Regions from separate parts of the Gordonia sp. CNJ-863 genome, predicted to be linked through region 3. Evidence: predicted binding sites of a transcription regulator. Region 3 holds the regulator's gene; each other region holds the start of a gene.
What was found. Region 3 encodes LexA, which represses DNA repair genes until DNA is damaged. Its sites were predicted from a motif close to CGAACANNTGTTCG; they were not measured.
Positions count from the first base shown of each region.

Region 1: BJF87_RS07280 (error-prone DNA polymerase) is a predicted target of LexA. The motif match lies at 3,978-3,991, and genes of this name have one in related genera.
Region 2: BJF87_RS12750 (DUF222 domain-containing protein) is a predicted target of LexA. The motif match lies at 1,929-1,942, and genes of this name have one in related genera.

Region 1 is NZ_MKKG01000011.1:297,881-307,643, forward strand. It holds gene BJF87_RS07265 (DNA polymerase Y family protein) at 1-799, shown strand, start outside; gene BJF87_RS07270 (alanine racemase) at 805-1,890, opposite strand; gene BJF87_RS07275 (SDR family oxidoreductase) at 1,887-3,827, opposite strand; gene BJF87_RS07280 (error-prone DNA polymerase) at 4,005-7,289, shown strand; gene BJF87_RS07285 (DUF167 domain-containing protein) at 7,336-7,563, shown strand; gene BJF87_RS07290 (tRNA (cytidine(34)-2'-O)-methyltransferase) at 7,560-8,024, opposite strand; gene BJF87_RS07295 (serine/threonine dehydratase) at 8,071-9,009, opposite strand; gene BJF87_RS07300 (bifunctional methylenetetrahydrofolate dehydrogenase/methenyltetrahydrofolate cyclohydrolase) at 9,065-9,763, shown strand, end outside.
Region 2 is NZ_MKKG01000022.1:182,969-192,731, reverse strand. It holds gene BJF87_RS12770 (RsmB/NOP family class I SAM-dependent RNA methyltransferase) at 1-367, shown strand, start outside; gene BJF87_RS12765 (dihydrofolate reductase family protein) at 372-1,016, opposite strand; gene BJF87_RS12760 (SRPBCC domain-containing protein) at 1,013-1,492, opposite strand; gene BJF87_RS12755 (helix-turn-helix transcriptional regulator) at 1,489-1,824, opposite strand; gene BJF87_RS12750 (DUF222 domain-containing protein) at 2,014-3,273, shown strand; gene BJF87_RS12745 (GNAT family N-acetyltransferase) at 3,305-3,898, shown strand; gene BJF87_RS12740 (hypothetical protein) at 3,980-4,285, shown strand; gene BJF87_RS12735 (hypothetical protein) at 4,285-6,804, shown strand; gene BJF87_RS12730 (hypothetical protein) at 6,785-7,579, shown strand; gene rpe (ribulose-phosphate 3-epimerase) at 7,633-8,337, shown strand; gene ribD (bifunctional diaminohydroxyphosphoribosylaminopyrimidine deaminase/5-amino-6-(5-phosphoribosylamino)uracil reductase RibD) at 8,346-9,371, shown strand; FMN riboswitch at 9,466-9,622, shown strand; gene BJF87_RS12715 (riboflavin synthase) at 9,667-9,763, shown strand, end outside.
Region 3 is NZ_MKKG01000022.1:331,167-340,929, reverse strand. It holds gene BJF87_RS13430 (DeoR/GlpR family DNA-binding transcription regulator) at 1-280, opposite strand, end outside; gene BJF87_RS13425 (putative PEP-binding protein) at 417-2,117, shown strand; gene lexA (transcriptional repressor LexA) at 2,095-2,802, opposite strand; gene BJF87_RS13415 (LysM peptidoglycan-binding domain-containing protein) at 3,040-3,576, shown strand; gene nrdR (transcriptional regulator NrdR) at 3,676-4,143, shown strand; gene hrpA (ATP-dependent RNA helicase HrpA) at 4,117-8,103, opposite strand; gene BJF87_RS13400 (aspartate aminotransferase family protein) at 8,126-9,403, shown strand; gene BJF87_RS13395 (alkyl hydroperoxide reductase) at 9,476-9,763, opposite strand, start outside.

The sequences.
Region 1 (9,763 bases), on a different contig from region 3:
TTGCACCCGACTCACCATCGAGGCGACCACCGAACGCGGACAACAGCATTCGAGGACGTGGAATTGTGCGCAGCCGCTGACCCCGGAGACCACCGCGGACCGTATCCGATGGCAGTTGGAGGGCTGGCTGACCGGTGGCCGGCGAGGGAACAGCCGGGCGAGAGGGCAGGTCAAGGACACCCGCCCCGACTCGCCGATCGTGCGCCTGCGGCTGGAGCCGGTGGAGGTCGTCGAGGCCGGTGCCCTGCACTACCAGCTCACGGAAACGCTCGCGGGTGGCTCGGCGGTCGACCCCGACGTCGAAGAACGCGCTCGACGTTCCCTGGTCCGCATCCAGGGGTTGCTGGGCGGCGATGCCGTGCGCATCCCGGTGCTCAGCGGTGGCCGCGGACCAGCCGAACGGATCACGATGGTGTCCCTCGGCGACGAACGGACACCGCGTCGCGACCCGTCCGCGCCGTGGCCCGGGCACCTGCCGCAACCCACCCCGACGGTTCTGGTGGAGACGGCGATCAGCGTGCTCGACGCCCTCGGTCAACCCGTGCGGGTGACCGACCGGGGAGCGTTCACCGCCGAACCGGTGACCGTCCGGCTGTCGGAGACGACGGGTGGCGGAAAAGGCCGGAAGACGAGCTGGGGGTTGTGCTGGTGGGCCGGTCCGTGGCCGGTCGGAATGGACCGCGCATCCGCGGCGGGAACCGAACTGATCGCGCGGGCTCAGGTGCTGCTCGACGACTCACGCGCCCTGCTGCTCTGTTACCGCGGCGGTGAGTGGATCGTCGAAGGGGTCTACGAGTGAGGGCCTCAGTTGTTGCGGCCCCGCGCGATCACCGGCCAACGGGTGTCCGAGCCGTCGATCGCCACCAGCTCGTCGACGAGGTTGACCGCGTTGCACACGTGATTCGGCACCACGCGAACAAAACTCCCGATACCGGGGATGCGCTCGTCGGACGACCCGGCCGGGAACTCCACCACCGCATGATGTTCCGACAGCATCACGATGCGGGCGTCGTGATGATCGAGGAGCCGGCCGTACCCGGTCGCCCAGGCGGCGCGGTCGGCACCGAGGATCTTGCTGCCCGCGTCGAGGACGACCCGGTGGTTGTCACGGCGCACCACCGTCGCGACCGCGGTCAACGAGACCTCGTCGAAGCCGCACGAGCCGATCTCCACCTGCTGTGCGTCGTTGAACGGGTACACGCCGGGCCGGATCTCGGTCAGGACGTTCGCCTGCTCGGCGTCGAGCAGGCCGACCGTCGGGGTCGAGCCACCACTGCGTACCCGCGGTTCGATTCCGTTGGCGCGCAATCCGTCTGCCGCCGTCGCCAGTGCGGCCAGCTCCTGGGTGGCCGCGTCGCGTCGGGTGTCGCCGAGGCCGTAGGAGTGGCCGGGGAAGGTGAACACGCCGATCACGTCGAGTCCCTCCGCGACACCCGCCGCGCCGACCGAACCGGCCAGTTCGGGGGTGACGCCGGTGCGGTGCTGGCCGGAGTCGACCTCGACGAGCACCTGCAACCGGGCCGGACCCACCGCGGAGGCGAGATGCCGTGCGCCGGCGAGCGAATCGATCCCCAATCGCAGGGTGACCCGCTCGGCGAGGGCGCGGAGTCGAGCTGCCTGGCCAGCGGTCGGCCACAACGGGTACGCGATGAAGATGTCGGTGCACCCGGTGACATCCGCGGCATCGGCGAATGCCTCGGCCTCGCCGATGGTCGCCACGGTCAGGCCGACCGCGCCGTGCTCGATCTGCAGGCGGGCGATCTCGGCGCATTTGTGGGTCTTGGCGTGCGGTCGCACGTCGACCCCGAAACTCCGGGCTGCTCCGGCAAGACTGGCGAGGTTGCGATCCAGGCGGTCGACGTCGACCTCGAGGTACGGGGTGTCGATCACGCGTCGCGACCACCGGAACGGCGGGCACGCCCCATCGCGGCCGCCGACTCACCGAACAGCAGGTACTCCTGATGCAGGATGCGGGTGGTCAGGTCGGGGATGAAGCGGTGCCCGATCTCGGCGATCGTCCCGACGACCGAGCTGACCCGTTTGGGCCGGTCGACGATCGCGTGCAGGACGCGGGCCGCGGCCTTGTCCACGTCCCAGGTGCCGGGCTGGTTGTCGTAGGCCTCGGTGGGCGAGATCATGCGCGTCTTCACCAGCGGCAGACGCACATTGGAGAACGTGACGTGATCGGAGACGGTCTCGGTGCCGGTGACGTCGCTGAACGCCTCCAGCGCCGCCTTCGACGCCGCGTAGGCGCCGAAGCGTGGTCCGCGGGACTGCACCGCGATCGAGGTCACGTTGACCACATGTCCCGACCGCCGGGCCACCATGTGCGGCAGGAGTCCGAGGACGAGGTTGACCGCGCCGAAGTAGTTGACCGCCATGACCCGGTGGTAGTCGTGCGAGCGCTGTACAGAGTTCACGGTGGCGCGCCGGATGGACCGGCCGGCGTTGTTGACCAGCACGTCGACGTGACCGTGCTCGGCGAGCACCGACTTGACCAGCGCGTTGACCGACTCCTCGTCGGTGATGTCGCACTGGTAGGCCGCCGCCCGGCCCGGCGGGATGCCCTTCTTGCTGGTCGTCGAATTCAATTCGTCTGCGGCGGAATCGAGTTCCTCGGCAGACCGGGCCACGATCATCACGCTGGCGCCGCGGGCGACACACATCCGGGCGGTGGCCTTACCGATACCGCTCGACCCGCCGGTGATGAGGATGTTCTTGCCCACCAGCGGACCCCGGGGGTCACGGCGACGGTTGCGGGAGCGGTCGAGGTGGGCAGACCAGTACTGCCACAGGCCGGGTGCGTACTCGGTGAAGTCGGGGACGCTGATCCCGTGCTCGTGGAGGGCGGCGAGGGTGGCGTCGGAGGAGAAGTCCACCGGCAACGACACCGCGTCGAGTACCGCCGACGGGATACCTTGTTGGGCGGCAAGGAGATTGCGGCCGACGCGGGCCGGTCCCATCGCCGACAGAGCGAGCGCGGGCTCGACCACCGAGTGCGGGATGACGTCGAAACCGCGGGGCGCGCCGAAGGCCGGGGCGAGGGCGTTGTACATCTCGGTGGTGGTCAGCGAACGCCGGTCGCCGAGATGGAACACCAGTCCGCTGCGTTCGGGGTCGACGGCTATGAGCGCGACCATCGCGGCGGCGACGAAGTCGACGGGCACCATGTTGAGAGTGCCGAGATCGGGCATCGGCAACCGCAGCCTCGACGGCAGGTGGCCGAGCGTGGCGAGGTGACCGAAGAAGTAGTAGGGGCCGTCGATCTTGTCCATCTCGCCGGTTCGCGAGTCGCCGACCACGATCGAGGGTCGATACACCCGCCACCGCAGGCCCTCGCGTTCGCGGACGACCCGCTCCGCCTCGAACTTGGTCCGGTGATATGCCGTCGGAAAACCTTGGCCGACTTCGAAATCGGCCTCGGTGAACCGACCGCGGTGATCGCCGGCGACGGCGACCGAGGACACGTGGTGGAACAGTGCGTCGTGGGCGATGGCGAAGTCGGCGGCGCGCGAGGTGCCGATGACGTTGGCCGCACGCTGTGACTCGGCGTCGGCGGCCATGTCGTAGATCGCGGCGAGGTGGACCACATGGTCGAACTCCGGCAGGTCATGCGCGTCGAGGCCGAGGCCCGGGCTGGTCAGGTCCCCGACGACCGGGGTCACCCGACCGGTGGCGCCGAGCTCGTCGAGCAGGGCGTCGAAGGCCGATCGTGAGGATTCGCGAACCAGGGCGTGGATGGTGGCGACGGGGTCGACGGTCAGAAGTCGATCGATGACGCGTCGGCCGATGAATCCGCTGCCTCCGGTGATGAAGTAGCTGGTCATGTAGGGATCCCATCATGTGAGCGGGCGAGTCGCCCGCTGGATGTCCTCGTCCCCCCGATGGGAGCTGGAATCTATCTGGTACCGAGGGTTGCACTTACCTCGGCCGGGCGCAATGATCCTTGCGGAATCAAAGGGTTCCGAATGTTGTGTCGAACTTATGTTCGATAGACTGTTCGGGTGGGTTGGGATCAGGGACCACCGACGTGGTCGGAGATGGAGCGGGTGCTCTCCGGTCGGGCGCCCGGCGGCGGTCGTCCGGGCACCGCCTTCGGTCCCGACGCCAGCGACCACGCGATGTTCCCGGGAGACGGCGGCGACAGTCCGGCCTGGTCGCGCAAACGCGGCGCCTACCAGGCGGAGGACATCGCGCGCGGCTCGTCGTCGGTGGCCTATGCCGAACTCCACGCCCACAGCTCGTACAGCTTCCTGGACGGCGCGTCGATGCCGGAGGAGTTGGTCGAGGAGGCGGAACGCCTCGGACTCCAGGCGCTGGCCGTCACCGATCACGACGGCTTCTACGGCATCGTCCGGTTCGCCGAGGCGGCCCGCGAGTTCAGGATGCCGACGGTCTTCGGTGCCGAGCTGTCGCTGGAACCCGACATCGCCCGGACCGGCCTCAACGATCCGCCGGGAGAACACCTGCTGGTCCTCGCCCGCGACGGCGAGGGCTATCGGCGACTGTCGCGGACCATTGCCGAGGCGCACATGGTGGCGGGCGAGAAGGGGTTGCTGCGCTACGACCGCGACGCCCTGGCCGGTGCGGGCGGCGGACACTGGCTGGTCCTCACCGGCTGCCGGAAAGGTGCGGTCCGGCGTGCGCTGGACCGCGGCGGCGTCCCGGCCGCGGAGATCGCGCTGCGGGAGATGATCGAGACCTACGGCCACGGCAACGTCGTCCTCGAACTCACCGCCCAGGGCATGCCCGACGACGACGAACGCAACGGTGTGCTCGCCGGTCTCGCCGCCCGCGTCGGGGTGCCGACGGTTGCGACCACCGGTGCGCACTTCGCCGCACCCCGACGCCGCCGGCTGGCGATGGCGATGGCGGCGGTCCGGGCACGCACCGACATCGAGACCATCGCCGGTTGGATGCCAGGCGTCGCCGGCGCGCACCTGCGCAGCGGCGACGAGATGGCCCGCCTGATGCCCGCGCACCTCGACGCGATCGACAACGCGGTCGGCATCGCCGCCGACTGCGCCTTCGAGCTCGGTCTGATCGCACCGGAGTTGCCGCCGTTCGACGTGCCGGAGGGATACACCGAGGCCAGCTGGTTGCGCGAACTCACCATGACCCGCGCCCGACGCCGATACGGCACACCGGTCGAACATCCGCAGGCCTACCGGCAGATCGAACACGAACTCGCCATCATCGAAACCCTCACGTTCCCCGGCTACTTCCTCGTCGTCGCCGACATCGTCGACTACTGCAAGGCCAACGACATCCTGTGTCAGGGCCGGGGGAGCGCCGCCAACTCGGCGGTCTGTTACGCCCTGGGGATCACCAACGTCGACCCGGTCGCCAACAAGCTGCTGTTCGAGCGGTTCCTCGCGCCCGAGCGCGACGGGCCACCCGACATCGACATCGACATCGAGTCCGACCGTCGTGAGGAGGCCATCCAGTACGTCTACCGCCGGTACGGCCGGGATCGCAGCGCGCAGGTGGCCAACGTCATCACCTATCGCGGCCGCTCGGCGATCCGGGACATGGCGCGGGCGCTCGGATACGCGCCCGGGCAGCAGGACGCCTGGGCCAAGTCCCCGGACACCGCACCTTCCGACGTGACCGATCTGGCCGGCGAGATCCTCGGCATGCCGCGCCATCTGGGCATCCACTCCGGGGGGATGGTGATCTGCGACCGGCCCATCGCCGACGTCTGCCCCACGGAGTGGGCACGGATGGAGAACCGGAGCGTGCTGCAGTGGGACAAGGACGACTGCGCGGCCATCGGGCTGGTCAAGTTCGACATGCTCGGCCTCGGGATGCTCTCCGCGCTGCATTATGCGATCGATCTGGTGGCCGAGCACAAGGGCATCGAGGTCGATCTCGCCACACTCGATCTCGCCGAACCGGCGGTCTACGAGATGTTGTGCCGCGCCGATTCGGTGGGCGTGTTCCAGGTGGAGTCCCGCGCCCAGATGGCGACCCTGCCGCGGCTGAAACCGCGTTGCTTCTACGACCTGGTCGTCGAGGTGGCGCTGATCCGCCCCGGCCCCATCCAAGGCGGTTCGGTGCATCCCTTCATCAAGCGGCGCAACGGGGAGGAGCCGGTCACCGTCGAACACCCGTCGATGCACAAAGCCCTCGAGCGGACGCTGGGCGTGCCGCTGTTCCAGGAGCAGCTGATGCAACTGGCCGTCGACGTCGCGGGCTTCGACGCCTCCGAAGCCGACCAGCTGCGTCGGGCGATGGGCTCCAAACGTTCGCCGGAGAAGATGGAACGACTGCGCAGACGCTTCTACGCCGGGATGGAGAAGCTCCACGGCATCACCGGCGAGACCGCCGACCGCATCTTCGAGAAGATGGCCGCCTTCGCCAACTTCGGCTTCCCGGAGAGTCATTCGCAGAGTTTCGCGTCGCTGGTCTTCTACTCGTCGTGGTTCAAGCTGCATCACCCGGCGGCGTTCTGCGCGGCGCTGCTGCGGGCACAACCGATGGGTTTCTACTCGCCGCAGACCCTGGTCGCCGACGCCCGACGGCACGGGGTGGCGGTCCATCGTCCCGACATCAACGCCTCCCTCGCGCACGCGACGCTGGAGAACGAGGGCCTCGACGTGCGGTTGGGGCTCGACGAGGTGCGCGGGGTCGGGGAGGAGGTGGCCCAGCGGATCGTCGACCGGCGCGCCGACGGCCCGTACACCGACATCACCGACGTCTCCCGCCGGGCCGCGTTGAGCGCCAAGGAACTCGAGGGTCTCGCCGGGGCCGGGGCCTTCGACGGTTTCGGTCTCAGCAGGCGACAGGCGCTCTGGGAGGCCGGGGCGGCCGCGACCGTTCGTGACGACCAGCTGGAACTGCGATCGGCGGGTGCCACGCCGACGCTGCCCGGCCTGTCCGACATCGAGCTGGCGGCCACCGACGCCTGGGCCACCGGTATCACCCCGAAGTCGTATCCGACGCAGTTCCTGCGCCCTCGGCTCGACGCGATGGGGGTGGTGGCCGCGGACCGGTTGCTGTCGGTGCCCGACGGCGCGCGCGTACTGATCGGCGGCGCGGTGACCCACCGCCAACGACCTGCGACGGCCTCCGGCGTGACCTTCATCAACCTCGAGGACGAGACCGGAATGGTCAACGTGGTGTGTTCCGTCGGCCTCTGGGCGCGGTACCGTGTATTGGCACAGACCGCACCGGCATTGCTGGTGCGCGGTCGGGTACAGAATGCCGAAGGCGCCGTGACCGTCGTCGCAGATCGTTTGCAGCGCATGGATCTTCGGGTGGGAACCAGATCCAGAGACTGGCAGTAGCCCGTGAGGGCCTGCCGGAGTGACAAACTACGAATCGGGGACATCGATGTCGCAGCAGGTCGTGGTGACCGTCAAGCCGAAGAGCAGCAAGGGGCCGCTGGTGGAAGCCGGCCCCGACGGAACCCTCACCATCTACGTTCGCGAACCCGCCACCGAGGGTCGTGCCAACAAGGCGGTCGCCGAACTGCTCGCCTCACATCTCGGCGTACCCAAGAGCAAGGTCGCGCTCATCGGCGGGGCCACCGCCCGCACCAAGCGGTACCGCGTCGACTAAACGGCGCCGGCGAAACCGTTCTGCCGCCATGCCTCGTAGACGACGATGCTCGCCGCGTTGGCGAGGTTGTGTGATCGACGGCCGGCGAGCATCGGGATGCGCACCCGGTCGGTGACCTCGGGTTCGGCGAGAACCTCGTCGGGCAGACCCGTGGGTTCCGGACCGAACAACAGCACATCGCCGGGCCGGTAGTCGACATCGGTGTGATAGCGCTCTGCGTGTGCGGTGAACGCGAACACCCGCTCGGGCTTCAGCGTGGTCCACGCCGTCACCAGGTTGGGATGCACGGTTACATTGGCCATTTCGTGATAGTCCAGCCCCGCCCGCTTGACCTGGGCGTCGGACATCGAGAACCCCAACGGTTCGATGAGGTGCAGTTCGCACCCGGTGTTGGCGGCCAGCCGGATCGCGTTTCCGGTGTTCGGCGGGATGCAGGGTTGATAGAACATGATCCGGAACATGATGTGCCCAGCGTAGTCGCACGGCTCGGCGTCGATGACGGCGCCGCTACAGGTCGGAGCCCGTGTTTGCCCCGCACAGCACGATGCACAGCGTCGAATCCGGTTCCGGCCGAACCGCTCCGGTGGTCACCGCGGCGACGGCGGCAGCGGTGCCGTGTTCGACGAGGATGCGGTGCGAGTCCCACAGCATCCGCCGCGCGGCGATGAGCTGGTCGTCGGTCACCAGCACGCTGTCGACGCCGGGGTGCTGCGCGGCGGTCTCCCAGCAGATGTCACCGACGCGGGTGGCGCCGAGGGAGTCGGCGGCGACGCTCTCGAGTTCGACCGGGACCGGCGACCCCGCTGCCCGCGCCTGGTGAAGACATGACGCCCCGAGGGGTTCGGCACCCACGAGACGGTCGCCCGGACGCAGGGTCGCCGCGAGGCCCGCGATGAGGCCACCGCCACCGACACAGACCACGGTGGTGAGCGGACCGGGGATGTCCTCGGTCACCTCGAGGCCGATCGTGCCCGCACCCGCGACGATGTCGGGCAGGTCGTAGGCATGCAGCGGGAGCGCGCCGGTGGTGGCGGCGAGTTCGACGGCGGCGTCGGCGGCGTCCTGATAGCGCAGCCCGACGAGGTGCACCTGCGCACCCAGGGTTCGCAACGTCTGGACCTTGACCTCGGGCGCGGTTTCCGGGATCACGACGGTGCACGGCACGCCGGCGATCCGTGCGGCCCAGGCGGCGCCGATCGCGGCGTTGCCTCCCGATGCGACGAGAACCCCGGCGTCGGTCAGTGTTCCCTCCGCGCGTGCGTGCAGCGTCGCCCACAGGCTGCCCCGCACCTTGAAACAGCCGCCGAGCTGGAGGTATTCGAGTTTGAAGACGACGTCCCGGGGGCCGTCGACGGACTCGATGGCGGTGCGCAGCGTCGGTGTCCGCCGCACGAGCGGGGAGATGGTTGCCGCAGCGAGGTCGACGTCGGCCCGTGTTGCTCTCACGGCACAGACAGTAGTGGCTCACAGCAGAGTCGCCGTGGATGGAAGAATGTCGGGCGTGACCGCGATACGACTGGACGGCAAGACCACGCGCGACGAGATCTTCGCAGATCTCACCGAACGGGTGAACACACTGCGCGAGGAGGGCATCACCCCCGGTCTGGGCACCGTGCTCGTGGGCGACGACCCGGGCTCGCAGTCCTATGTGAAAGGCAAGCACTCGGACTGCGCCCGCATCGGGGTGGCCTCCATCCGCAAGGACCTCCCGGCCGACACGACCACCGAGCAGCTCAACGCCGCGATCGACGAACTCAACGCCGACCCGGCCTGCACCGGATACATCGTGCAGCTGCCGCTGCCCAAGCACCTCGACGAGAACGCGGCGCTCGAGCGGATCGACCCGCTCAAGGACGCCGACGGACTCCACCCCATCAACCTCGGGCGACTCGTACTCGGCAAGGAGTCGACGCTGCCGTGTACACCGCGCGGCGTCATCCACCTCCTTCGTCGTTATGACGTCCCGATCGCCGGTGCCCGCGTCACCGTCGTGGGTCGCGGTGTCACCATCGGCCGGCCTATCGGTCTGCTGCTGACGCGCCGCAGCGAGAACGCCACGGTCACCCTCTGCCACACCGGCACCGCGGATCTCCGGTCGGAGGTCGAGCGCGCCGACATCGTCGTCGCGGCCGCCGGCGTGCCGCATCTGATCACCAAGGACATGGTGAAGCCGGGTGCCGCGGTCATCGACGTGGGCGTC
Region 2 (9,763 bases), 150 kb from region 3:
GCTCGACGCTCCGTGTTCCGGTCTGGGCTCGCTGCGTCGCCGCCCCGAATCCCGTTGGCGCCGAACCGCTGCAGACGTCGAGGAGCTCGTCGTGCTGCAGAAGGAGTTGCTGACCGAGGCGTTGAGGTTGGTCAAACCCGGTGGCGTGGTGGCGTATTCGACGTGCTCGCCGCATCCCGCCGAGACCACCGCGGTGGTCGCCGACGTGCTGGCATCGGTGGACGGGGCCCGTCAGCTCGATGCCCGCCCACTGGTGACCGTCGGCAAGCTCGGGCCGGAGCTGCTCGGCGACGGCCCACACGTGCAGCTGTGGCCGCACATCCACGGCACGGACGCGATGTTTCTGGCGGCGCTCACTCGGGATTAGACGTTCAGTTCTCGTGTGAGCCTGTAACTGCCGCCGCCACGCCTTCGTAGTCCGCGACCGCCGCTCGGCCGTTCGGCTCGTACTCGAGGATCAGGAGTCCTGCGGGCGTCGCGGTGTGGTGTCTCAGTCGGAAGCCCAGGTCGGTTGTGTTGCGACCGAACAACTGTCGGCCCGTGCCAAGTGCGGTCGGGGCCACGACCAAGCGCAGTGTGTCTACGAGACCTGCTTCGAGGAGCGACGCGGCGAGGGTGTTGCTGCCGTGGATCTGTAGTTCGCGTCCCGGCTGCGAGCGCAGGGCGGACACCTCCTCTACCGGCTCGCCGCAGAGGAGGGTCGCGGGCTGCCAGGGCAGTTCGGTGAGGGTGCTGCTCACCACGTACTTGGGGAGGCCGTTCATCCGCCCTGTGAACGGGTCGTCGGGGTCGGTGATCTGCGGCCAGTCGCGGGCGAAGGCCTCGTAAGTTCGACGCCCGAGGAGGAGTCCGCCGGCGAGGTCGAGCCACTCCGACGCCTGCCGGATGAAGGTCTCATCCATGTGCGGCACGAGCCATCCGCCGGCGGTGAAGCCGTCGGAGGTGTCCTCGTCGGCCGACCCGGGGCCCTGGGTGACGCCGTCGAGGGTGATGAATTCGGTGACGGTGATCTTCATTGCCGGGCTTCACTTTCCACCAGTTCGGCGAGCGCCGCGGTCACCGAACCCCAACCGTCGTAGAAGCCGAGTTCATGATGTCGGTCGCGATCGGATGGATTGCCGTGGCGCACGACGACGCTGTACTCGGTTCCGTCGGTGTGTTCGGCGAAGGTGATCTCGGCGGTCATGGGGACCGGCGCCGGTTCCGCGGGTCGCCAGGAGCTGTCGATGGCGTTGGTGAACACCAGACGCTCGGTGGCGTCGACGACGACGAAAACGGCGTCCATGTGCGGGACGAACGTCGCGCCGTCGTCGCTCATTTGCGTGACCAGGGCGCCGCCGGGGCGTGGCTCGAGTCGGTCGACTCGGGTGACGGTCGGGGAGGGCGTCCACCATTTCGCGAGCTGTTCGGGTCGGGTCCACGCATCCCAGATCCGTTGTCGCGGTGCGCGGATGATGCGTTGCAGGGTCAGGTCGAGTTCGGGGTCGATCATGATGTCTCCTCTGGTTCGGTGACGAAGGCTTCGAGTCGGTCGGTGCGTTCGGTCCAGACGATGCGCTGGTGTTCGAGCCAGGTCTGCAGGCGTCGCAGGCGTCGCCGGTCGAGCGTGCACACCCGTGTTCGGCCGGTCTTCTTGGTCATGACCAGTCCGCTGTCCTCGAGGACCCTCAGGTGCTTCATGAACGACGGCAGCGTCATGGGGAAGGGATCGGCGAGTTCGCCGACGCTCGCGGGTCCGCGCCCGAGACGTTCGACGACGGCGCGGCGGGTCGGGTCCGACAATGCGCCGAAGATCTCGTCGAGAGTCGCCGTACGGTTTGCCATGTGGCTAAGTGTCGCACGGCTCGTCACTTAACTCAATGGTTAAGTGAAGGATCGTCTTCGGGTTGTGGATAACTCCGGCGGGCCTGGCGACATCGGCGTACTATCGAATGTATGTACGAATCATCGTCGGGCGGAACATCGGGTCTGTCGACGGACGGTCTACGTGCCCTCCAAGGCCTCCTCGCCGGGATGCCTGCAGGCGTCGACGAGGCCGAGTCGGTGCGGCGGCTGACGCTGCTCGAGGAGATCAAGTCGGCCTGCACTGCGGTCCAGGTGCGTGAGACCGCGAATCTCGACCGGCTACGTGCCGACGATGAGGCGGCACGGAATGTTCCGCAGAAGCGGCGGGGCCGGGGACTCGCCGCCGAAGTCGGGCTGGCACGGAAGGTCTCACCGAAGAAGGGGAGTCAGTACCTCGGGTTCGCTCGTGCTCTGGCACACGAGATGCCGCATACGATGGCAGCACTCACAGACGGTGTACTGACCGAATGGCGTGCCACCATTCTCGTTCGCGAAACCGCTTTTCTGACTCGCGAATCGCGCGAAGAGATCGATCGGCGGGTGTGCGGTGACCGTGCGGAATTGGTGGGTGTGTCCGACCGCGAGATCGAATCGACGGCGAAGCGTCACGCCTACGAACTCGAGCCGGCGGCGGTGGTCGCGCGAAAGGCCAAGGCCGAGAAGAGTCGGCGGGTTAGCGTGCGGCCGGCGCCGGATCTGATGACCCAACTCTCGGCGTTGTTGCCGATGACACAGGGAATCTCCGTATATGCCTCGCTCAAGAAGCACGCCGACTCCATACTCGGTGCCGACGATCGCACGCATGCGCAGATCATGGCCGACACGCTGGTCGAACGTGTCACCGGCCGATCCGCAGCGGAACCGGTTCCGGTGTCGGTAGACATGATCATGTCCGACGAGTGCCTGTTCGGGCTCAACGATTCGGCGGCCGAAGTGAAGGGGTACGGACCGATTCCGGCAGCAGTGGCACGGGAACTCGTCGCCGCGTCGGTGTCGCCCGATGGTGAGACCGCCTCGACGATGCGTCGTATCTATGCACGTCCGTCGGATGGCGCACTGGTGGCGATGGAGTCGAAATCGCGAACCTTCCCGGCCGCGCTCGCACACTTCGTCCGACTCCGAGACCAACGCTGCCGAACTCCGTACTGCGGTGCGCCCATCGCGGAGATCGACCACGCGAAACCACATCGCCACGATGGCACGACCAGCGAGGCCAACGCCGACGGCATCTGCGTCATCCACAATCGGGCCAAAGAGGCCGACGGCTGGGACTACTCGGTCCGCATGGCCGGTGACATCCGGGTCATCGACGTCATCACCCCGACCGGTGCCCGTCATCGGAGCACCGCACCACCGGCGATCGGGCACCAGAGTCCTGACCGCAGCGTCGTCGAGACGAAGCTGCTGCAGCTGCTCGCGGTCGCCTGAGCGGTGCCGGCGCCGGGTAACGTCCAACGGCGTGACGATCCGCCCTTTGATTCGGCCGGCGACTCCGGCTGACGTCGACGCTGCCGCAGTTACTCTCGGCCAGGCCTTCGCCGACTACCCGTTCACCCGGCACACAGTCGACTCGCATGATCATGGCGACCGAGTGCGGTCGTTGCAGCGGCTGTTCCTCGCCGAGATCGGCATGCGGTGCGGACGTGTTTGGGTATCGGACGACCTTGCCGCCGTGGCGGTGTGGATCACACCGTCCTCGAGTGGCCTTGACGAGGCGTTCGGCGACATCGCATCTCGAGTCGTCGACCTCTACGGCGACAGAGCGGAGATCGCAGCGCGGGCCGACGAGGCAACTGCCGGTCTTCGGCCGGCCGAACCTGTCTGGCATCTGGCCACGGTGGGGGTCGCGCCGCATTCACAGGGGCGAGGGCTCGGTGCAGCTGTGCTCGAGCCGGGGCTAGCGGCCGCGCAGTTGGAAGGGCACGTCGCCTACCTGGAGACCTCGTCCCCGGCGAACGTCTCGTTCTATGAACGACTCGGGTTCGAGGTGGCCGGGAAGGTGTCTTTGCCCGACGACGGCCCGGAGGTGTGGGCGATGACTTGTGGAAGGTGAATCCCGCATCTCCTTGTCTCGTACTAAGTTGTCCGAGGGGAGTGGTGTCAGGACGCTGGCGCCGGGAACGGGGGACTCACAGTGACTTATCGCCTGGAAGCCGAGAAGTGTGTGATCGAGGGCGTCGGCAAGACGTTGGCCGGGTGTTCGGACGCCACGCGGGCGCTCTGGTCGGGCAGCGCGGGATTCGCTGACGCAGCTGCCGCGATGCCTGGATCAGCGTTCAGCGCCGCTTGTGCCGGCAAGGACGACGTCATTCGTACCCTTCTTGGACGCGCGGCCGCTCGCATGGACGCGGTGTCGCAGACGTGCTATCAGGTTGCCACCGAGTTCGCCGATACCGATGGAGAGTTGGCGAGCGGTTTCCGAGCCATTTCCGTGTTCTGATGAGCCGACCGACTCGATCGACGGTCAACAGCTGGGATGTGATGGTCCTGCTCCAGTCCGCGAGTTCGCTGGAGACAACAGCTGAGAACCTACGAACCCAGACCAAGACGATGGCCGACGCACCGATGAACGTGACGGGCTGGTCGGGCGAATCCAGGCGCGCGTGCGAAGACCGTACGACGTCTGACCGAGACGAGATCAACAAGCTCGGCACCGAACTCAGCGCGGCCGCAAGGGTGCTGCACGACACCGCCGCCGCGATCAGCCCCAATCGCAGCACTGCGCTGACGAAAGCGCTCGGCCTTGAACTCGACAAGTTCAGCGTCTCGGACGACTGGACCGTGCGCGACGCTCGTGACTACGCGTCAGAGTTGGGCGGAGTGGAGGCCGGAAGCGCGGCCGAACAGTCGATCCTGAATGATCAGGCCACACGTGCAGAAGAGGCGAAGACAGCGACGCTGTCGCTACAGTCGCTCGCGGACGAGATCGGGGAAGACGACCGGAACGGTGCACGCGCGCTGAATGTGGTCTTCGGCAATGCAGAGATCAATGCTCCGCTCAGCTCGAGCTTTTCCGCAGGACAAGCAAGCCGCGATGTCCAGGCGATCATGAGGGGGAACGCGACGCCTGATCAGAAGGAGCGGTTCTACCGAGCGACCAGCCTGACACCTGAGCAGCGCGCGGCACTGGCGAGGGGTGACGATGCTGTCATCCCGAAAGAGCAGTTCGATTATCTAAAGGCCACCTACACCCCCATCTGGGGACAGAATGCGGATGGGTCCGCGCCCTATTCTCTCGACGCGTTGAAGCGTTTCGGAGACGAATACAGTGGTGCGGAACGGCTGAAGCTCAAGAACGCGCTCGGTGACGGTATCTACATGCTCGGCAACCCGAGTCTGCGGACGGACCAGCAGGTCGAGCCGGCGTTCCTTGCTGGGCCGCTGCAGCAGATGGGATTGGCGCCGGGGCCGAAGTTCGTAGGCGGCGGGATACATCAGCTATCCACGCCTGTCCGTGAGGTGTTGACCAGTCCTGCATCGAGCAAAGGTCAACTTAGCCTGCCCGATGCCTCCGCGCATTCAGGCGGCGACAAGCTGATCAATGATCTGAAGACTTACAAGGATCTCAAGTCCTTGATGGACATCATTGAAAATAGGTCCGACGACGGCGAAGGCACCTACGGTTCGAAGTCGGTGCAACTGGGCAGCGACGTCGATCGAGCGCTGATAGCTCGCGCTGGTGAGATCGCCAGTGGTACACAGGAAATGTACGTCACCGACCTCAGGACTATGGGGCACAGCAACATTTCGAAGCATGAGGTCGAAGATCTCCTCATACGAATGCTGGACGTTAGCGGGTCTGACCATATTGCGGTGCATGATGCGGTAATGGCTTCCACTGGGAAGGCTGCTGGCGGACCAGCATTGCTCGCGTACGACATCGATGGCAATCAGGGTTCTCTGAAAGATGCGGAAACGCTGAAGAATCTCATGACCTTCGATTGGACAGACGGCGCTGGTCATAAGGACGCGGGCGTCAATCGGCTGTTCAACTGGATGCCCGGCGCTGCTTATGGCGACGAGGCATCGTCTGTGGAGCAGTTGATGGATAACGAGCGTGCTGGAAAGATTGCTACAGAGCTAACCAAGTACTTTGGTGCGAACAAGGATTCGTTGATCGATATCAGTGCTGATGACAAGCGGGCATTGGGTGAACTGAACCCAGAGCTTGCACGGACACTCGCTGCCGCTATCGGTCCGCACACGGCGGTGATGGGCGGTGCGGACGCGGGTCTCTTTGGATCGTCGGGTGTATCGGAGGTAACCGGAGCAGAACTGAAGGCAATGTTCCAGATTCTAAATTCAGACGCTGAGGCTGGAAAAATAGTGAATTCGCTGACCGCGCTTCAGGTCGACATCCTTCAGGAAGAGTTTGGTAGAGACCACAATGACTACGGTCTTGGTGAGATCGCCGGCCGCATAGAGGGGGCGATGATCGGTGGGCTGGATTCACACATCCAAGAGACATTCGAAGATAAACGCTATGAAGCAGCTAAGGATGCTGCTCGGGCGGGAGCGCTCTTCGAGAGCGCTACGGCCCTCCTGAAGGTGACCGGCTTGAATCCGGTGGTCAGCGCACTGATCGACGGGACCGCGGCGGAAGTCAAGTTGGAACTCTTCGGACTACCCAAAGATCCCGACACGATAATCACCGACGAAGATACTGCAAAACTACGCCATGATGTCTATAACTCGGAGATTCAGCCCAACGCCAAGTATGTGCAGGTCCTTGAAGGGTATTTCAGGACCCACACGGATCTGGTCGATCAACCTGAATTTCGGAAATTGTTTGTCGGGCAGGAGGTCGATTTCGAAGAGATGAGACGAACCGGAGAAATGCCACCAGTGTCTCACGATAGCGCCGCAGCTACGTACATCCAGCAGTTACTTGAGTCTGACATGAGTTCCTTCGTGAACCGTCATAATGAGAATCACCACCATGCATACGGTCAGAAGTAGTCTGGTGCTTAAAGGCCACGGTTTTCTGACTGGGGTGTTGTGTACTCTGCTCACGCTTTGTGTCGCGTGCGGACCATCTCCGAACACCGGTGGTGATTCGACAAGTTCGTCGCAGCCGTCGGTGGCGGATCGGTTGCCTCCGAGGCTGCAGACCTCGTATCGATGGTTCGAAACTGATGTCCTTGACCTGGCGAGTTCGGAAGGAACGTTTGTACGCGCTTACACGGAGTCGTTCGAGTTGTCTTTTGAGGGCCAGTCTCCGCAATGGGGCTATCCCGGATTTGTCGAGGCCTCGCCGTCAGACATCGACGAGAAGGTCACATTCGTGCCCAGTGAGAGTTCGCACAATGATGTGGTGAGCACTTTGTTCTTCCGTCCACTGCGCCGAGTGGACGATGGTCCGAATGTGCGCATTGTGTTGTGCCGTAGTGAGATCTTCTCGATCGCTCCCAGTGCCCGGGGCGGTTCGCAGGAGTGGCGAAACGTGCACGCGCAATGGGGATTTCCTGTCACGATCGATCTCACGAAGTCCGGTGACGTTCTGCCACCCGCAGACCAAGCGGGCCCGGCGCCGGCGCCGTACCGTTCGGTGTTCGGCAGTTGGAAGGTGACGGATTTCGAGAGGCTCGGAGTCCGGCCGGAGAACTCTGCAGACATTGTCGCGTGCGACGCGTTGCCTGACAATCCTGACATTCCACGGATCGACATGTACTCCGGTCCAGACCCGGTGCCGACGCTTCCGTCTTACCCCGGGTGGCCGGCCAACGGAGTCTGAGACACCCGGACGCTTTCGTCCGCACCGACCCTCTCGCCCTACACTTGTCCACCATGTGCACCGCTGGTAACGCGCCGATGATCGCCCCGTCCATCTTGTCCGCGGACTTCGCGAATCTCGCCGACGAGGCGGCTGCTGTTGCCAAGCCCGGTGCCACCCGCGCCGACTGGCTGCACGTCGACGTCATGGACAACCACTTCGTGCCGAACCTGACGCTGGGTCTGCCGATTGTGGAGAGCCTGCTGAAGGCGACCGACATCCCGCTCGACTGTCACCTGATGATCGACAACCCCGACCGCTGGGCGCCGCCGTACGCCGAGGCCGGCGCCCACAACGTCACGTTCCATGCGGAGGCCACCGAGAATCCGATCGCCGTGGCCCGCGACATCCGTGCTGCCGGTGCGAAGGCCGGTCTGTCGATCAAGCCGGGCACCGCGCTCGAGCCTTACCTGGAGATCCTCCGCGACTTCGACACCCTGCTGATCATGAGCGTCGAGCCGGGCTTCGGCGGACAGAAGTTCATGCCCGAGGTCCTCGAGAAGGCCCGCGCCATCCGCAAGTTCATCGACGCAGAGGACTTGACGCTGCTCGTCGAGATCGACGGCGGCATCAACGCCGACACGATCGAAGAGGCCGCCGAGGCGGGAATCGACTGCTTCGTCGCCGGATCGGCCGTCTACGGCGCCGCCGACCCCGGCCAGGCCGTCGCCGCCCTGCGGGAGTCCGCCGCGACCGCACGCGCCCACAGCGACATCTGACCCGCCACATGGACATCGTCGCCGCCATGGACCGCGCCGTCGAGGCGTCGTTTGCGGCCATGGGTGTCAGCTCGCCCAATCCGCCGGTCGGAGCGGTGATCCTGACCGCCGACGGCGCCGTCGCCGGTGTCGGCGCGACCCAACCGCCGGGCGGCCCGCACGCCGAGGTCATGGCCTTGCGCGCAGCGGGTGAAGCCGCGCGGGGCGGTACCGCGATCGTCACGCTCGAACCCTGCAACCACACCGGACGCACCGGGCCGTGCTCGCAGGCGCTCATCGAGGCCGGCGTCGCCGAGGTCCACTACGCGGTCAGCGATCCCAACCCCGTCGCCGCGGGTGGCGCCGACACTCTTCGGGCCGCCGGCATCCGGGTGACCGGGGGAGTCGCGGTCGACGCCGTGGAGAACGGTCCGCTGCGTCCGTGGCTCACCCGTCAGCGGCTCGGGCGGCCGATGGTCACCGCCAAGATCGCGGCGGGCATCGACGGCCGGATCGCCGCACCCGACGGCACCAGCCAGTGGATCACCGGGCCGGCGGCCCGCGACCACGCCCACCAGCAGCGTTCACGCCTCGACGCCATCGTCATCGGCACCGGCACGGCCCTCGCCGACAACCCGACCCTCACCGCCCGCACCGCCGATGGCGGGCTGTACCCGCATCAGCCGGCACGTGTGGTGCTCGGGCACCGCGACCTGCCTGCCGACGCCAACGTCCGCGGCGACACCGGAGGACCGCTGGTCTGCGTCGACTCCCACGACCCGGCCGACGTCCTCGCAGCCCTGCCCGACGCGCTCTGGGTCCTGGTGGAGGGCGGCCCGCACATCCTCGGCGCCTTCTTCGCCGCCGACTTCGTCGACGAGGTCCACGCCTACGTCGCGCCGATGGTGCTGGGCGCCGGACGCAGTTCCGTCGAGATCCCGGGAGTCACCACTCTGGACGACGCCAGACGGTTCGAAACCCGCGAGGTCACGACGCTCGGAAGTGACATCTTGATCGCACTCGACCGCTCATCGCGGGCATCGGCGCAGGACTGAGCGGGGCGAGATGCACGACACACCGGCGGCGATCTGTTTCGCTCAGCGAAATTCCAATGCGACTCCGTTCTCGCGTCGTGCTAGCGTCGATACCACCAGTTCTCGGGGCGGGGTGAGATTCCCCACCGGCGGTGATGAGGGTGCTACGGACATGCACCTTCCAGCCCGCGAGCGCCTGTCGGAAGACAGGGACAGCAGATTCGGTGAGAATCCGAAGCCGACGGTCATAGTCCGGATGCGAGAGAACAGGCGACACAGTGCCGCCCTGTCTGCTCCGAGCGAGCAGGAGGAGTGCGTGTTCACCGGAATCGTGGAGGAACTCGGCGTCATCGCCGACCGCGAGGATCTCTCTGATGCAGCCCGCTTCACCGTGCGGGGACCCATCGTCACCG
Region 3 (9,763 bases):
GCGGGAGGAAACGAAGCGCGGCACGGCCGATCGCGGCCTTCTCCTCGGTCTGTTCCGTCTCGCGCTCGTCGATGCCGAGTTCACCGATCACGCGCAGGACCTCGGGGCGGACGGCACCGCCGTGGACTCGCTGCAGGTGCCCGGCACGTTCGAGCACCGCGAGGTCGCGGCGGACCGTCTCACTGGTCACGTCGAACTTCGCGGCGAGCTCGGCGACCGAGGCGCGTCCTGCGACGCGTACCTCCTCGGCGATGGCCTGCTGTCTCTCCTCGGCGTACACACCGGCTCCGTTCTGATCGTTCCCGTGGCGCTGATCGGGCCGTCCAATGTGGGAACATGTGGCTTTGCGTGTTGTAGTAATTGTGTTTACGCCTGTTTATGTTGACAAGTCAAGAAGAATTTGTAACCGTGGTCACATGACGCAGATTCTGACGGGGACGCCGGTTGTCGGTGGTGTGGCTCTCGGGCCCGCACTCTGGCCGGGACGCCGACCCGACCACTCCGCAGAGGCACTGGGCGCAGGCGTCGAGATCGCCGAGGACCGTCGCGCCGACGAGGCCGAACGGTTCACCGCCGCGGCGGCCGCGGTCGCCGCGCGCCTACGTGAGCGTGCATCGCAGAACACCGGCGTCGCCGCCGAGGTGCTCACCGCAACGGCCGGACTCGCGGAGGACCGCGGCTGGATCGGTGCCGCCTCGGGTCTGATCGCCAAGGGCGCCTCGGCGCCGTCGGCCGCCGTCGCCGCCACTGAACAGTTCGCCGCCGTGTTCACCAAGCTCGGTGGGCTCATGGCCGAGCGCGTCACCGATCTCAACGACGTCCGCGACCGCGTCCTCGCCGAACTCCTGGGCCTCCCCGAGCCCGGCGTGCCCACGCCGGACGTGCCCTCGGTCCTCCTCGCCGACGACCTCGCGCCCGCCGACACCGCGGGGCTCGATCCCGCCACCACCATCGCGCTGGTTACCCGCCTGGGCGGGCCCACCAGCCACACCGCGATCATCGCCCGGCAGCTCGGCATCCCGTGTGTCGTCGCGGTCCCCGGTCTCGCCGGGATCGACTCGGGCACGGTGATACTCGTGGACGGCACGACAGGCGAGATCGTCGTGCAACCCGACAACGCCGCCGCGCGGGCCCGTGTCGACGAGTACACGCGTCAGGCCGCACGGGTCGCCGGCTGGTCGGGCCCGGGTCGCACCGCCGACGGTGTGGAGGTGGCGATCCTGGCCAACGTCGCCGACGGATCGTCGGCCCGTGCGGCCACCGATCATCCGGTGGAGGGCGTCGGACTGTTCCGCACCGAACTGGCCTTCCTCGAACGCGCCGACGAGCCGTCGGTGGAGGAACAGGCGGACATCTATCGCGAGGTGCTCGACGCGTTCGGCGGCCGCAGGGTCGTCATCCGTACGCTCGACGCCGGCTCGGACAAGCCGCTGCGCTTCGTGCACCAGCCCGAGGAGGCCAACCCGGCGCTCGGTGTGCGCGGCGACCGGATCGCCTTGGCACACCCCGAGATCCGTGCCCATCAGCTCGACGCGATCACACGCGCCGCGGAGGGTTCCGAGACGAGCCCCTGGGTCATGGCGCCGATGATCGCCTCACCGGCCGAGGCGGCCGCCTTCGCCGCTCAGGTACGGGAACGCGGACTGGTCGCCGGGGTGATGATCGAGGTCCCCGCCGCCGCGATCCTCGCGCCGGCGATCCTGGCCGAGGTCGACTTCGTCTCGATCGGCACCAACGACCTCACGCAGTACACGATGGCCGCCGACCGGATGTCGGCCGATCTCGCATCGCTGACCGATCCGTGGCAGCCGGCGGTCCTGCACCTCATCGCGACGGTCGCGCGGGCCGGACGGGATCAGGGGAAACCGGTGGGCGTGTGCGGCGAGGCCGCGGCGGACCCGATCCTCGCCTGTGTGCTCGTCGGGTTGGGTGTCACCTCGCTGTCGAGTGCTCCGGTGGCGGCCGCCGCGGTCGGTGCCCGCCTCGGCGGCGTCTCACGGTCGACCTGCGAAAACGCGGCGACAGCCGCGCTCGCCACCACCGATCCGGCTGCGGCGCGCGAGGCTGCCGCCGCGGTTCTCGAGAACGAAGAGGTCAGATACGCCGCATCACGGTGACGACCTTGCCGAGGATCACGGCCTCGTCGCCCGGGATCGGGTCGAACAGCTCGTTGTGCGGCATCAGCCAGACATGACCCTTCTGGCGTTTGAAGGTCTTGACCGTGGCCTCGCCGTCGATCATCGCGGCCACGATGTCGCCGTTGTCGGCCACGTTCTGCTGGCGGACGACCACCCAGTCGCCGTCGCAGATCGCGGCGTCGATCATCGACTCACCGACGACCTTCAGCAGGAACAGCGAACCCTCGCCGACGAGCTCGCGGGGGAGCGGGAAGACGTCCTCGACGGCTTCTTCCGCGAGGATCGGGCCGCCTGCGGCGATCCGGCCGAGCACCGGCACGAAGGTGGGCTCGGGTAGCGCACCACCGGTCGGTGAGGTGGGCGTCGGCGGCTCGCTCGGTGCGATGTTGACCGCTCGCGGACGATTCGCGTCGCGCTTGAGGAGGCCCTTGCGTTCGAGCGTCCGCAGTTGGTGGGCGACGGAGGAGGTCGACGTGAGACCCACCTCGTCACCGATCTCGCGGATGCTCGGCGGGTAACCGCGCTCGCGCACGGATCTGCGGATCACCTCGAGAACTCCGCGCTGCCGCGGCGTCAGCGAGGCCTCGGCCGCCGCCATGTCTGCCGGGGCGACGGGCTCGTCGGCGCCCCGCGCTCCGGTGCGCTTACCGCCGTCATCGCTCATGATCGGGTTCCTCTCGATTCCGAACGTGCTGGTAGATCGCTTGTCTGACGACGACCCTAGCCGAGAATGCCGACCGCATCAAACATTTGTTCGACGTGTTGCGAGACAAGTGTCGGAGTGCCGTGCTACAAATCGAACATCAGTGCATCGAACAGATGATCGACAATCGAACAGTTCGAACGCCGACGACGCAGTCGGAGCACGGACAAGCGTTCGACCGGAAACACGGAGGGCATCATGCGCACCGCCACTCTCATCGACCCCGACCGCTCCACCGATTCGGTCCGTGGTGACGTCCTGGAGCGTCCGCGCCCGATGCGCCGCGGCGACGGCCGCCGGCCCGTCGACGGGCGTCCGGTGCCGGAGTCGGCGGTCCGGGTCCGCCGGGTCGCCTCCACCCGGTGCGCCTCGCCGGTCGGTATGCGGGGTCGTGCACCGGTCGTACCCGTCTCGCGTGTTGCGCATACCGCGCCCTCGGCCGTCATCCGGCGGCGTCGGCGCACGGCGACGGCAATTCTCGCCGGCGTCGGGCTCGCTCTGGCCGTGTGGGTCATCGCGGTCGTCGGTCAGAACTACGCCGCGACGGTCACACCTTCTTCGGTCGGCACCGAGGTCGTACACGTGCGGTCGGGCGACTCGCTGAGCACCATCGCATCGCGCGTCGCCCCCGAGATGCCGCGTGAGGCGGTCGTCGACGAGATCATCCAGCTGAACGACCTCCCGTCGAGCGGGCTGCGCGTCGGTCAGCCGCTGCTCGCCCCCCGGTACCACTGAGCACGGGCGGTATCCTCGATGTCACAGGGACCGGCCGACTACCGGCCTGGCATGCGGCGCGGCTGCACCAGAGTGTCCCGTGACCTGCGTGAGGATACGATGCGCTGCCCCTTCTGCAAGAACGACGACACCAAGGTCATCGACTCGCGTGTCGCTGATGAGGGGCAGGCCATCCGGCGCCGCCGCTCCTGCGTGGAGTGCGGGCGACGCTTCTCGACCGTGGAGAGCGCGGTGCTCGCGGTGGTCAAACGCAACGGCGTCACCGAACCGTTCAGTCGCGAGAAGGTGATGAGGGGCGTCCGGCGCGCATGCCAGGGACGCCACGTCGCCGAGGACGCATTGGCGCAGCTCGCCCAGCAGGTCGAGGACACCGTACGTGCCAGTGGATCGGCCGAGATCCCCAGCAACGAGGTCGGTCTCGCGATCCTCAAGCCGCTGCGCGACCTCGACGAGGTCGCCTACCTGCGGTTCGCGTCGGTCTATCGCTCGTTCGACTCCGTCGAGGACTTCCAGCGCGAGATCGACGACCTCCGAGCCGCCTCAGCCGAGTCGGTCAAGAGTTCGTAGGACCCGCTTCTCCGACACCGGGTACGCGGTGCCGAGCCGTTCGGCGAACAATCCCACCCGCAGCTCCTCGACGAGCCACTGGGCCTCGTCGTTGACGTGCGCCTTCCGGTGGTCGGGCACCTGAGTCAGTCGTTGCGCCCACCGCTCGGTCACCCGGTCGACGACGGCTACTCCGGCCTGATCCCGGGCCGCCGATGCAGGGAGCGCCGACAGGCGGGCCTCGGCGGCCGCGAGGTAGCGCGGCACATTCTCCAGATGTCGTCGTGCGGTGGCGGCGACGAATCCGTCGAAGACGAGATTGTCCAGCTGTTCGGCGACGTCATCGGCCGCGAGTGAACCGGCATGTCGGTCGATCGCGGCACGGACCGGTGCCACCCAACCGAGGGATTCGACGGCGAGAGAGAAGTAGTCCGGTGCCGACTCGGTGATCCGTGGACGCAACTTCTCGGTGAGCACGCGGAATGTCTCGGGAGAGCGCACCGCCGACAGGGTGCCGGCGTCGAGGCCCGCCACGACATCGCGGATGGCGCGACGTGTGCAGTCGGCCAGCAACGCATCGAGATCCGGGTAGGGGCTCTGGCTCAGCGCGAGTCGACCCGCGGCCCCGAGGGAACCGGCCACGCGGCGGTGCAGGGGCGGGATCGCCAGGTCGAGGAGCGCGACGATTCCTCTCGCCGGCAATCGATCACGGGTCTGCTCCGACGCGGCGTCGATCACGACCACCCCGCGCGTGCGTCCGGCGTCGTCGGTGATCGCGTCGATGGTCGGGTAACGGGTGAGGCGTTGTCCGGCGATGTCGACGGTCCGCTGTGCGGCGAGAGTGCCGATGCCCTCGTCGGTCCAGGCGCGATACAGGGTGCGCTTCACCGTCTTCGACGCTGGCGGGGTGGCCGCGCGCTGCAGTTCGGCGATGGAATCGGCTCGCGCGGTGATCTCCCCGGCGTCGTCGGCGACCGCGAAATGCATCCGTAGGTGGGCCGGAATCCGGTCGACGTCGAAATCGCCTGCGGTGACCGTCATCTGCGTGATCGTGGTGAGCTCGCGAGCGAGCCCGACCGTGAGCGGCTCGCTCCGTGGGGTGAGGCGGGCCAGTGCCAGTTCGGCGAAACGCTGTGCCGGCGACATCGACTTGCGTAGCTGCTTCGGCAACGACTTCACCAGTGCGGTGGCCAGTTCCGTCCGCATGCCGGGCACCGACCAGTCGAAACCCGCCGGGCGCACGTGGGGGAGCAGTGCGCGCGGGATGATCACGGTGACACCGTCATCGGGGGCGCCGGGCTCGAACCGGTAGCGGAGTTCGAGTCGGGTGTCGCCCTGCTGCCAGGCGCCCGGATAGTCGGTGGGGGCGGCTTCGGTACTCGCCGCGACGTCCTCCGGCTTGAGATCGAGCAGAGCCGCATCGGAGCGTCGGGCCTTCTTCCACCACGTGTCGAAGTGCCGTGCGGAGGTGACCTCGGCGCCCACCCTCTTGTCGTAGAACTCGAACAGCTGGTCCTCGGTGATCACCAGTCCGCGTGTGCGCATACGGTTCTCGACGTCGGAGGCGGCCTCGAGCAGTGCGCGGTTGCGTTCGAAGAACGGGTGCTGCGTACGCCAGTCGCCCTCGACGAGGGCATGGCGGATGAACAGTTCGCGTGAGACGACCGGGTCGATGGGGCCGTAGTCGACACGACGACGCGCGACGAGGGTGACCCCGTAGAGGGTGACCCGCTCGTAGGCCATCGCGGCACCGCGCTTGGACGACCAGTGCGGTTCGCTGTGCGTGCGCTTGACCAGATCGCCGGCCAGCTTCTCCGCCCACAGCGGGTCGATGCCGGCGACCGTGTGCGCGAACAGTCGCGAGGTCTCGAGGACCTCGGCGGCCATGATGAACGGCGGCGGCTTCTTGGCGAGCGGGGACGCCGGGAAGATCATCAGCGTCGTGTTGCGCGCCCCGGTGAACTCGCGGCCCTCGGTGTTGCGGGCGGCGATGTTGGACAGCAGTCCTGACAGGATCGCGCGATGGACGGCGTCGGCGTCGACCTCGGGCAGGTCGGAACCGGCCGGACTCACCGGCCAGTCGAGGTCCTTGACGATCTCGGTGAGCTGGCGATGCAGGTCCCGCCATTCCCGGATTCGCAGGAAGTGCAGGAACTCCCGTTCGCACATCCGACGGAACTTGCTGCTGGACAACTCCTTGCGCTGTTCGTCGAGGTAGCGCCACAGCTCGACGTAGGACAGGAAGTCCGACTGCGGCACGACGAAGCGCCGGTGCGAGGCGTCGGCGGCCTCGCGATGTTCGGCCGGACGCTCGCGGGGGTCGGGCAGGGACATCGCGGAGGCGATGACCAGCAGGTGGTCGAGGCAGCCGAGTTCGCGACCCGCGATCAGCATCCGTGCGATCCGCGGATCCACCGGGATCCGGGACATCGAGCGCCCGACGGGGGTGAGGCGCGGCGGGCCGCCCTCACGGCTCACGGTGATCGCCCCGAGTTCGGTGAGCACACCCATGCCGTCGCGGATGGCGCGCTCGTCGGGCGGCTGCACGAACGGGAAGTCCGCGATCTCACCGAGTTTCAGCGAGGTCATCTGGAGGATGACGGCGGCGAGGTTGGTACGCAGGATCTCCGGGTCGGTGAACGCGGGCCGGGCGTCGAAGTCGTTCTCGCTGTAGAGCCGAATGCACACACCGGGGGCGACGCGACCGCACCGCCCGGCGCGCTGGCGGGCGCTGGCCTGCGAAACCGGTTCGATGGGAAGGCGATTGACCTTGGTGCGGGTCGAGTACCGGCTGATACGAGCGGTGCCGGTGTCGATGACGTAGCGGATGCCGGGGACAGTCACCGACGTCTCGGCGACGTTGGTGGCCAGCACGATGCGGCGACCGTTCGACGGGGCGAAGACCTTCTGCTGGTCGGCGATCGACAACCGCGCGAACAGCGGGACGATCTCCGCGCCGCCGTTGCGGCCCGTTCCCGTCCGGCGCTTCAACGCATCCGCGGTCTCGCGGATGTCGCGTTCGGTGGGGAGGAAGACCAGGATGTCGCCGCGGCCGCCGGCCCACAGTTCGTCGATCGCGGCGTCGATGCCCTGGATCTGGTCGAGGTCGGCGTGTTCGCCGCCGCCGGTGTCGTCGCCGCTGTCGGGGCGCTCCTGCAGACTCAACGGCCGGTAACGGACCTCGACGGGGTAGGTGCGACCCGACACCTCGATGACCGGGACCGACATCTCGGGTGTGCTGAAATGCCGTGCGAAGCGGGCGGGTTCGATCGTCGCCGAGGTGATGATCACCTTCAGGTCCGGTCGTTGCGGTAGCAGCCGTCGCAGATAGCCGAGGATGAAATCGATGTTGAGGCTGCGCTCGTGGGCCTCGTCGATGATGAGGGTGTCGTAGCGCCGCAGCATCGGATCGGTGGCGATCTCGCGGAGCAGGATGCCGTCGGTCATCACGCGGATCAGGGTGTCGGCGCCCGAGCGGTCGGTGAACCGGACCGAATAGCCGACCGCGTCACCGAGTTCGGTGTCGGTCTCGTCGGCGATGCGCTTGGCCACCGAGCTCGCCGCGATACGACGCGGCTGCGTGTGGCCGATGGTGCCGCGGATGCCCCGGCCGAGTTCGAGGCAGATCTTCGGCAGCTGCGTGGTCTTGCCGGAACCGGTCTCACCGGCCACGACCACGACCTGGTGGTCCCGGATCGCGGCGGCGATCTCCTCGCGGGCGGCCGAGACGGGGAGTTCGTCGGGGAAGCGCAGCACCGGCACCGTGGCCCGGCGACGGTCGAGGCGGTGCCGGGCCTTCTCGACGTCGGCGACGAGCTGTTCCCATCTGTGCGGATCGGGGGTGCGGCCGAGTTTGTCGACCCGGCGGCGCAGACGGTGGGCGTCGACGATCGCGACCGCGTCGAGCGACCGCAGCAGTTCGGAACGGGAGATGCCGGGCTGAGGATCTCGCGGGGCTGGATCTGAGGACTCGACCGACATGATGACTCCAGGATATGGGTCGATGCCGGGGGCGCTCACCTCGCCCGGCATCATGGTGGGCATGTCTGAAACTTCTGGTGCTCTGTGGCACGGCTTCGCCGACATGGGTGCGGTGACCGCGAGTGGCCCCTTCGTCGTGACCAAGGGTGAGGGGACCCGTATCTGGGACCGCGAGGGCAAGGAATACATCGACGCGACCGCCGGTCTGTGGTTCACCAACGTGGGCCACGGGCGTACCGAGATCGCCGACGCGGTGTCGCGTCAGCTCGGCACCATCGCGCACTACTCCAACTTCGGGGACATCGCGAGCGACGTCACGCTGCAGCTCGCCGACGAGCTCGCCGCGATCGCGCCGGTGCCCGGGTCGAAGATCTTCTTCACCTCGGGCGGCAGCGACTCGATCGACACCGCGGTCAAGCTGGCCCGCCGCTACTGGGTGGAGCAGGGCAAGCCCGCCAAGCGCGTCGTCATCAGCCGCACCAAGGCCTATCACGGCATGCACGCCGCCGGTACGTCGCTGGCGGGCATCCCGCTCAACCACGACGGCTACGGCGAACTCATGCACGACGTGCAGAACGTCGACTGGGATGACGCGAAGAGCCTGCTCGGTCTGATCGAGCGGGTCGGCGCCGAGAACATCGCCGCGTTCTTCTGCGAGCCGATCATCGGCGCCGGTGGCATCTACCTGCCGCCGGCCGGATACCTGGACGAGGTCCGTGCGATCTGCCGGGACCACGACATCCTGTTCGTCGTCGACGAGGTCGTCACCGGCTTCGGCCGTATCGCCGGCAACTCGTGGTTCGCCTCGGCACGTTTCGACCTGCAGCCGGACATGATCACCACCGCCAAGGGGCTCACCTCGGGCTACGTGCCGATGGGTGCGGTCTTCATCGCGCCGCGCCTCGCCGAACCGTTCTTCGCCGGCGGCGTCTGGTGGCGCCACGGCTACACCTACGGCGGTCATGCCGCGGCCGCGGCCGCCGCACTGGCCAACCTCGAGATCATCCGCCGCGAGAACCTGCTCGCGGAGGCCACCCGACTCGAGGGCGACCTTGCGGCGGCCCTGTCCCCGCTGGCCGACCTCGACGCGGTGGCCGAGGTGCGCACCGGGCTCGGTGCGGTCACCGCGGTGCAGCTCGCCGATCCGGCGACGGCGCCGGCCACGGTGGTGAAGCTGCGTGAGCACGGCGTCAGCACACGCGCCGCCGGGCAGGGTGCGCTGCAGATCTCGCCCTCGTTCGTCATGACGACCGACGAGGTCGGCGAGATGGCCGACCGCATCCGTGCCGCGCTGAGCTGACGGCCCGAACACTGTCGAACACCACGAAGCCCGGCTGCCGAAAGGCAGCCGGGCTTCGTCGTGTTGCCTGGATCAGGCGTTCGCGAGCACCTCGGTGGTGGCGATGGCCTGGGCCACACCGGTCACGATCGAGGCGACCTTGAGGGCCTCGAAGATGGCCTCGCGGTCGACGCCGGCCTCACGCAGGGTGTTCTCGTGGGCGGCGACGCAGTGTCCGCAGCCGTTGATCGAGGACACGGCGAACGACCACAGCTCGAACGCGGCCTTGTCGACACCCGGGTTGCCGATGATGTTCATCCGCAGGCCGGGACGCAGGTCGTCGTACTTGCCGTCGAGGAAGCCGCGACCGCGGTAGAACAC